Regions from separate parts of the Leclercia pneumoniae genome, predicted to be linked through region 2. Evidence: predicted binding sites of a transcription regulator. Region 2 holds the regulator's gene; the other holds the start of a gene.

Region 1 (4,425 bases), 1.9 Mb from region 2:
GACATAGCCCCACTGTTCGTCCATTTCCGCGCAGACGATGACGTCACTGCCCGGCTGTATGCGCGAGGTTACCGACTGCGGCCTGAGTTTTTTAAGTGACGTAAAATCGTGTTGAGGCCAACGCCCATAATGCGGGCGGTTGCCCGGCATCCAACGCCATTCATGGCCATATCAATGATTTTCTGGTGCGTACCGGGTTGAGAAGCGGTGTAAGTGAACTGCAGTTGCCATGTTTTACGGCAGTGAGAGCAGAGATAGCGCTGATGTCCGGCGGTGCTTTTGCCGTTACGCACCACCCCGTCAGTAGCTGAACAGGAGGGACAGCTGATAGAAACAGAAGCCACTGGAGCACCTCAAAAACACCATCATACACTAAATCAGTAAGTTGGCAGCATCACCCAAAATCCCTTACTATTAGCAACTATAAACAATCAAGCGCTTGTTTATGGAGCGTCATCAGCGCGGCGGAGTCAGACACCAGTAATACCATCCTGTTTGTAAGTCACCCTCTATAGTAAACCATCCGCTCAGGCACGCCGAAGAAAAAGCGGTCGAAAAGGTGAAAATTGCGGACCTGCCTCGCAAAAAAATCTGCGCTCTGTCACATTTCATTGCAATTTATCCAGGTATCGACATCAGAACTTCCGTAAAAAGGCTAACGATTTTAAATGACCTGAGGATATACCGTTGAAACGCCGTCTGTTTATTGCAGTTTCTTTGCTCGCTGTAAGTATTTCATCCGCGCTGGCTGCCGACCCGATTGATTATGCGCCGCAACCGCCTGCTATACAGGCAGGATCATGGGTGTTGATGGATTATACGACCGGGCAAGTTTTAACGGCGGGCAACGAACATCAGCAACGTAACCCGGCCAGCCTCACTAAGCTGATGACCGGCTATGTTGTCGATCGCGCGATTGATAGTCACCGTATCTCTGCCGACGATGTGGTCACCGTGGGGCGCGATGCCTGGGCCAAAGGGAATCCCGTTTTCGACGGTTCCTCACTGATGTTTATCAAACCCGGCGATCGCATTACCGTACGGGATTTAAGCCGCGGTTTAATTGTCGATTCCGGAAACGACGCCTGCGTGGCGCTGGCCGATCATGTGGCAGGCGGGCAGCCGCAGTTTGTGAAAATGATGAACGATTATGTGCAGAAACTGAATCTGCGCGACACCCATTTCGAAACCGTGCATGGCCTGGATGCGCCGGGGCAGCACAGCTCGGCTTACGACCTGGCAGTACTCTCTCGCGCGATTATTCATGGTGAGCCGGCGTTTTATCACATGTATAGCGAGAAGAGCCTCACCTGGAACGGTATTACCCAGCAAAACCGTAACGGTCTGTTATGGGATAAAAATCTTGATGTTGATGGTCTTAAAACCGGCCACACCTCCGGTGCCGGCTTTAACCTGATCGCCTCTGCGGTGGATGGGCAGCGACGTCTTATCGCCGTTGTGATGGGTGCCGAAAGCCCGAAAGCGCGTGAAGATCAGGCGCGCAAGCTGCTGCACTGGGGCCAGCAGAACTTTGATACTGTGCAGATCCTGCGCAGCGGCAAGCAAGTAGGAACCGAGCGCATCTGGTACGGCGATAAAGAGAAGATTGCGCTGGGTACCGATCAGGACTTCTGGCTGGCGCTGCCGAAGGCGGAAGTGGCCAATATTAAAGCGCGCTATGTCCTGGATAAAAAAGAGCTTGAAGCGCCCATTGCTGCGCATCAGCGTGTCGGCGAAATCGCTTTATACGATCGCGACAAAGTGGTGGCGCACTGGCCGCTGGTCACCCTTGAGCCTGTCGGGAAGGGGGGGATGTTCTCGCGACTGAGCGACTATATTCACCACAAAATATAACCTGCCTGCGAGCAGACTGGCGACTCTGCGAGTCTGCTCGCATAATAAACACTTCACGTTTGTCACACCGCTTTTTACTGCTTTATAGTGTATGAATATACAGTGATAAAGGAGGCAGCATGGACTATAACATTTCGCGTCAACCTAAACGTAAAATCGCGGGTTTTCACTTGGTCGGACCGTGGGAGCAGACGGTAAAACAGGGGTTCGAACAGCTTGTTATGTGGGTCGACGGTCATGACATTCCCTCACAGGAATGGCTGGCGGTCTATTACGATAACCCTGATGAAGTGCCTGCGGAAAAACTGCGCTGCGACACCGTCGTCCGCGTCGCCGACGATTTTACGCTGCCTGCCAATAGCGAAGGGGTGATCCTGACCGAGGTCGCCGAAGGCGAATACGCCTCTGCCACTGCCCGTGTCGAAAATCACGATTTCGCGACGCCCTGGAATCATCTGTTCGCCAGCTTGCTGGAGGACAACCGCTACCAGATCGCGCCAAAACCCTGCTTTGAGCGCTACCTCAACGACGGTAATGCCGACGGCTACTGGGATATCGAAATGTATATTCCGGTACAGCACAAAGCGGGTTAGTAACCTTTAGGCATAGAATCTAAAGGGTTTTTCTGCCGCAGACCCCTCTACGGCAGAAAACCAGTTACAATCAGACTTTATTCAATGGCTGGAGAGCGGGTGTGCGCCCCGATAAACCATTAACCTCGTCTGAAATTCGTCTCTATCGTCATTACCGCGTGGTGCATGGATGCCGCATCGCGCTGGCGTTTATCCTCACTTTCCTGCTTGTGCGCCTACTGCATGTGCCGGAAGGGACGTGGCCGCTCATTACCCTGGTGGTAATTATGGGGCCAATCTCTTTCTGGGGTAATGTGGTACCCAGGGCGTTTGAACGTATCGGCGGCACTATCTTAGGCTCGGCGCTGGGCCTGATTGCCCTGAAGCTGGAGCTCTATTCACTGCCCTTGATGTTGCTCTGGTGTGCGGCGGCGATGTTCCTTTGCGGCTGGCTGGCGCTGGGTAAAAAACCTTACCAGGCACTGCTGATTGGCATCACCCTGGCGGTGGTTGTCGGTGCGCCCACGGGGGATATGAATACGGCATTGTGGCGAAGCGGCGATGTGATACTGGGTTCACTGCTGGCAATGCTCTTCACGGGTATCTGGCCGCAGCGGGCATTTTTGCACTGGCGCATTCAGATGGCTAACTACGTCACAGCCTTTAACCGCGTTTATCAGGCTGGTTTTTCCCCTAATCTTGTTGAGCGCCCGCGCCTGGAAAAGCGCCTGCAAACCATCCTGAATGACGTAGTGAAAATGCGAGGTCTTATTACCCCCGCCAGTAAAGAGACGCACATCCAGAAGTCTATTTTTGAGGGGATCCAGACCGTCAGTCGCAATCTGGTCTGCATGCTGGAGCTTCAAATCAATGCGCACTGGGCATCGCGAGAGAGCCACTTTGTGATGCTCAACGCCCGTACCCTCAAAGAGACGCAGCAGATGACCCAGCAAACGCTGCTCACTATTGCCCACGCCCTGTATGAAGGCAATCCGCAGCCGATTCTGGCCAATACCGAAAAGCTGAATGAGATCGTTGCCGAACTGCGTGAGTTGATTAATGAGCATCAGAGCCAAAACGTGGCGGAAACGCCTATTCATGGCTATGTATGGTTGAGTATGGAGCTGGCGCGTCAACTGGAACTGCTTTCGCACTTAATCTGCCGGGCGCTGCGCAAATAAAGCGCAGCCATTACGTTGAGTGATGTCTGCTGCTTCGATTCAGCACCATTTACGGTTATGATAAGACCAAAGCAAAAATTATTGTCATCCGCAATCGCTGTCAGTAAGGTTACTGCCATAGCGGTTGTTTAAACGAATCCGAATCTCACATTATCAGGGGTGTAAAAATGGAAACTACCAAGCCTTCGTTCCAGGATGTTCTGGAATTCGTCCGCCTGTTCCGCCGCAAGAACAAACTGCAGCGTGAAATTCAGGACGTTGAGAAAAAGATCCGTGACAACCAGAAGCGCGTACTGCTGCTGGACAACCTGAGCGATTACATCAAACCGGGTATGAGCGTTGAAGCTATCCAGGGCATCATCGCCAGCATGAAGAGCGACTACGAAGACCGCGTAGATGATTACATCATCAAAAACGCTGAGATCTCCAAAGAGCGCCGTGAGATCTCGAAAAAGCTGAAAGTGATGGGCGAAATGAAGCACGTGGAAGCCAAAAGCGAGTAACCTCCGCCAGCTATCCAGGCCCTCCGATTCGTTCGGGGGGCTTTTTTTTTGCGCCTTACATAAGGCCGTCTGGTCACAGAAAAGCAAAAAGCCTGCTCGAAAGCAGGCTTCTTAAATGTGGCTCCTCTGACTGGACTCGAACCAGTGACATACGGATTAACAGTCCGCCGTTCTACCGACTGAACTACAGAGGAATCGTTGTGGAGCGTTATCTTAGCGGCGAAAAAAGTTTTGTCAAACCTGATCTTAACGCATTTTGTTTAACTGACGATTCATTCAGCAGATTGACGCATTAACCCACACTTTTTTCTGCAA
Region 2 (4,425 bases):
GACGCCCGGTACGGGAACGACCGCCCTCAACGAAGTACTCAACGGAATAGCCGCGGCTGAACAGCTCGCCCAGATACTCGCGGAAGACGGTGGAGTAGAGCTTGTTGCCCTTAAAGGTACGGCGAATAAAGAACGCACCCAGGCGACGGAAAATCGGCCCTGCTGGCCAGAAGTTCAGGTTAATACCGGCTGCGATATGCGGCGGTACCAGGCCCTGATGATAGAGCACATACGAGAGCAGCAGGTAGTCCATGTGGCTGCGGTGGCAGGGCACATAGACAATTTCATGACCGTCGTGCGCCAGCTGACGCACCCGTTCGGCGTTATGAACGTTAATGCCCTGATAGAGGCGGTTCCACGTAAAGCTCAGGATACGATCGGAGAGGCGAATCATCTCGTAAGAGAAGTTCGCGGCGATCTCTTCCATTAGCGCAATGGCGTTTTGCTGCGCTTTTTCGTGGGAGATTTTTTTGCTGCGCGCTTCGTCTTCAACCGCACGGGCAATCGCTTTGGATGCCAGCAGTTTGTTGAAGAGATCCTGACGGGCAGGCAGACGTGGCCCTACAGCAGCCAGACGCTGGCGGGCAAAGTGCATACGCGCCACGCGCGCCAGCTTCTGCGCGATAATCTTATCGGTGCCGTGCTCATCCGCCATCCGGCGCAGAGAGACGGACGGCGAGAAGCGCACAAAGCTGTCGCGACCAAGCCAGGTCACGGCGAAGAACTTCTGCACGCCGTTCAGCATACGCAGCGGCGGGTTCTCTTCTCCTTTTTCGCGCCCCGGGCGACGGCCAAACATGACCGAGACCGGCACCATCTGCACATCCAGATTCGGGTTGCTGCGGTGCAGATCGAGGTAGTCGTGGAACAGCTTGATGGACTCTTCTTTCGGCGTGTAATAGGTGAACACGCGCGGCCCGCCGTGGATAAAGACATAGCGCGGCAGCAGGGTGCCGTCGATCTCCAGCGGCTCCAGCGGGTCAGGTAAATCATGCGCCAGGCACTGGGCGCGCAGCGTCAGCAAGTCGGCCTTAGAGTTATAAGGCAAAACGTACATAATAGGGCGCGAGGTATCGAGCCCTAATTCCGGCGCAGGATTTGCCGGGATAGACTTGCTTTTTACCAGGACGCTTAATGGTAAATTAAGTAATTTGTAGTAAATTCTTGGCCAGCCAGACATAAACGATGTAAAGCCTCTGGTTAAAAATGCAATTGCGGCGCAAGGATAACAGAATGCGCACAAAATTTCTGTTGTTACCCGTCATACTTCAGGCGGTATGGCAACGCTCTATAGCTATAGTTACTGACGCTATTTTTCAATAAAGGTTCTTTTGATGGCCAATAATACCACTGGGTTAACCCGTATCATTAAAGCTGCTGGTTATTCATGGAAAGGGATCCGCGCAGCCTGGATCAACGAGGCGGCCTTCCGCCAGGAGAGCGTTGCCGTGATTGCGGCAATCATTATTGCCTGCTGGCTGGATGTCGATCCTATTACCCGCGTGCTGCTGATTGGCTCGGTGATGTTGGTGATGATAGTCGAAATTTTAAACAGTGCGATTGAAGCGGTAGTGGATCGTATCGGGTCTGATTATCACGAACTTTCCGGGCGGGCCAAAGACATGGGCTCGGCGGCGGTATTGTTAAGTATCTTTGTCGCGCTCTTTACCTGGCTCTCACTGCTGTGGGGACATTTTCGATAAGCCTCGACAAAACGAATAAGTCTCTGGTTTTTTGTGCGGTTTATGGTTCCAAAATCGCCTTTGACTGTATATACTCACAGCATAACTGTATATACACCCAGGGGGCGGAATGAAAGCGTTAACGACCAGGCAGCAAGAGGTGTTTGATCTCATTCGGGATCATATCGGCCAGACGGGGATGCCACCCACGCGTGCGGAAATCGCGCAGCGTCTGGGATTCCGTTCTCCGAACGCCGCTGAAGAGCATCTCAAAGCCCTGGCACGTAAGGGCGTTCTGGAGATCGTCTCCGGCGCGTCTCGCGGCATTCGTTTGCTGGTTGAAGAAGAAGAGGGCCTGCCGCTGGTAGGCCGCGTAGCAGCGGGTGAGCCGCTGCTGGCGCAGCAGCACATTGAAGGTCACTATCAGGTTGATCCCGGTATGTTTAAGCCGAGTGCAGACTTTTTACTGCGCGTTAGCGGCATGTCCATGAAGGATATCGGCATTATCGACGGCGATCTGCTGGCAGTGCATAAAACGCAGGATGTGCGCAACGGCCAGGTGGTCGTGGCGCGTATCGACGACGAAGTAACCGTGAAGCGCCTGAAGAAGCAGGGCAACATTGTTCAGCTTCTGCCGGAAAACAGCGAATTCTCCCCCATCGTTGTTGACCTGCGTGAAAACAACTTCTCCATTGAAGGCTTAGCGGTTGGCGTTATCCGCAACGGCGACTGGCTGTAATCTCTTCCCGACAGGCTACGACTGTGTCGTAGCCTGTTCTCTTTCTCTCTGGTTATTCACATGTCTCTGCTGACTACCGCCGATAAGGCGTTATGGCGTCTTGCGCTGCCGATGATCTTCTCCAATATCAGCGTGCCGCTGCTGGGGCTGGTCGATACGGCGGTGATAGGTCATCTGGATTCCCCTGTCTATCTTGGCGGCGTGGCCATCGGCGCGACGGCGACCAGTTTCCTCTTTATGCTGCTGCTCTTCCTGCGCATGAGCACTACCGGTTTAACTGCCCAGGCCTATGGCGCAAAAGATCCGTTGCGTCTGGCACGTGCGCTGGTGCAGCCGCTGCTGATGGCGTTGGGGGCCGGGCTGCTGATTGTGTTACTGCGAACCCCGCTTATCGATCTTGCCCTGCATATTGTGGGGGGGAGCGACGCGGTGCTGCTTCAGGCACGGCGTTTCCTGGAAATACGCTGGCTCAGCGCGCCGGCATCGCTGGCAAACCTGGTATTGCTCGGCTGGTTGCTGGGGGTGCAATATGCCCGCGCCCCGGTGATCCTGCTGGTAGTGGGTAACCTGATTAATATCGTACTCGACCTGTGGCTGGTGATGGGCCTGAAGATGAATGTGCAGGGCGCCGCGCTGGCCACGGCGGTGGCAGAGTACGCCACGTTATTGATTGGCTTGTGGATGGTCTGGCGAGTACTGGCCCTGCGCGGCATCTCACTGGCGATGTTGAAAGCGAGCTGGCGCGGTAATATCCGCAAACTCATGGCTCTGAACCGCGATATCATGTTGCGCTCGTTGCTGTTACAGCTCTGCTTTGGCGCACTAACCGTCTTTGGCGCCCGGCTGGGGCCCGAAATCGTCGCCGTCAACGCGGTTCTGATGACCCTGCTGACCTTTACTGCCTACGCGCTGGATGGCTTTGCCTATGCGGTGGAGGCGCACTCCGGCCAGGCGTATGGTGCCCGCGAAAGTGGCCAGCTACGCGAGGTATGGCGCGCCGCCTGTCGTCAGGCCGGGCTGGTTGCACTGGGGTTTGCTCTCATTTATGCCTTAATGGGCGATCGCATCATCGCCTTACTCACCTCGCTGCCCGAACTTCGCGAACTGGCGAATCATTACCTGGTCTGGCAGATAATATTACCGGTGGTGGGGGTGTGGTGTTACCTGCTGGATGGCATGTTTATTGGCGCCACGCGGGGCGCTGAAATGCGCAACAGTATGGCGATCGCCGCCGCCGGGTTTGGCCTCACGCTACTCACATTGCCCTGGCTGGGTAACCATGGTCTATGGCTGGCGCTGGCCGTGTTTCTGGCTCTGCGTGGCCTGTCGCAGGCGCTTATCTGGCGCCATCACTGGCGTAATAATACCTGGTTTATGTAGCGGTTTCGTTTGGCGTAACGGTAAAAGATTCTGAATAGTGCCTCGTTCGCCGAAGCCTTAACTATAATAATTATCAAGTCCAACAGGAAATGAACGTAACGGACGATACGAAGGCTAATCACCGAACGATGAGGATGCGATTATGAATAAAGACGAAGTCGGCGGTAACTGGAAACAGTTCAAAGGTAAAGCTAAAGAACAGTGGGGTAAGCTGACTGATGATGATATGACTATCATCGAAGGTAAGCGCGACCAGCTGGTGGGTAAAATTCAGGAACGTTATGGTTATCAGAAAGACCAGGCTGAATCGGAAGTGAAAGACTGGGAAACCCGTAACGATTACCGCTGGTAAGCCGGTAATACCCGTAGTACAAGGAAGTACACCCAGGGCGGCCTCAGGCCGCCCACGTTGTTTTTAGCGCGGCTTCTTCTTCAACTGAATGGAGTGATCGTGCTGACATTCACTTTGATGGCTACACGCCTCAACTTCAACGCAATCCACGCACAGGCCGTGCGCTTCAATCACATTGTGCCACAGAGCGAAGCCCATCTTTGCCGCGAGAGTGTGCATAATGTCTTCAATGCCTTCCGCACTCTCTTCCTTCACGCTACCGCAGCGATCGC

The links. Region 2 encodes LexA, which represses DNA repair genes until DNA is damaged. Its sites were predicted from a motif close to TNCTGTATGTACATACAGNA; they were not measured.
Region 1: sbmC (DNA gyrase inhibitor SbmC) is a predicted target of LexA. The motif match lies at 1,940-1,959, and genes of this name have one in related genera.

Annotation. Positions count from the first base shown of each region.
Region 1 is NZ_CP071383.1:2,730,723-2,735,147, reverse strand. It holds one part of gene JZ655_RS13355 (IS1-like element IS1A family transposase) at 1-95, opposite strand, end outside; one part of gene JZ655_RS13355 (IS1-like element IS1A family transposase) at 95-344, opposite strand; gene dacD (serine-type D-Ala-D-Ala carboxypeptidase DacD) at 682-1,854, shown strand; gene sbmC (DNA gyrase inhibitor SbmC) at 1,974-2,447, shown strand; gene JZ655_RS13340 (FUSC family protein) at 2,549-3,607, shown strand; gene JZ655_RS13335 (DUF496 family protein) at 3,775-4,110, shown strand; tRNA gene JZ655_RS13330 (tRNA-Asn) at 4,229-4,304, opposite strand.
Region 2 is NZ_CP071383.1:267,464-271,888, forward strand. It holds gene plsB (glycerol-3-phosphate 1-O-acyltransferase PlsB) at 1-1,180, opposite strand, end outside; gene JZ655_RS01235 (diacylglycerol kinase) at 1,335-1,703, shown strand; gene lexA (transcriptional repressor LexA) at 1,813-2,421, shown strand; gene dinF (MATE family efflux transporter DinF) at 2,482-3,801, shown strand; gene JZ655_RS01250 (CsbD family protein) at 3,944-4,153, shown strand; gene zur (zinc uptake transcriptional repressor Zur) at 4,217-4,425, opposite strand, start outside.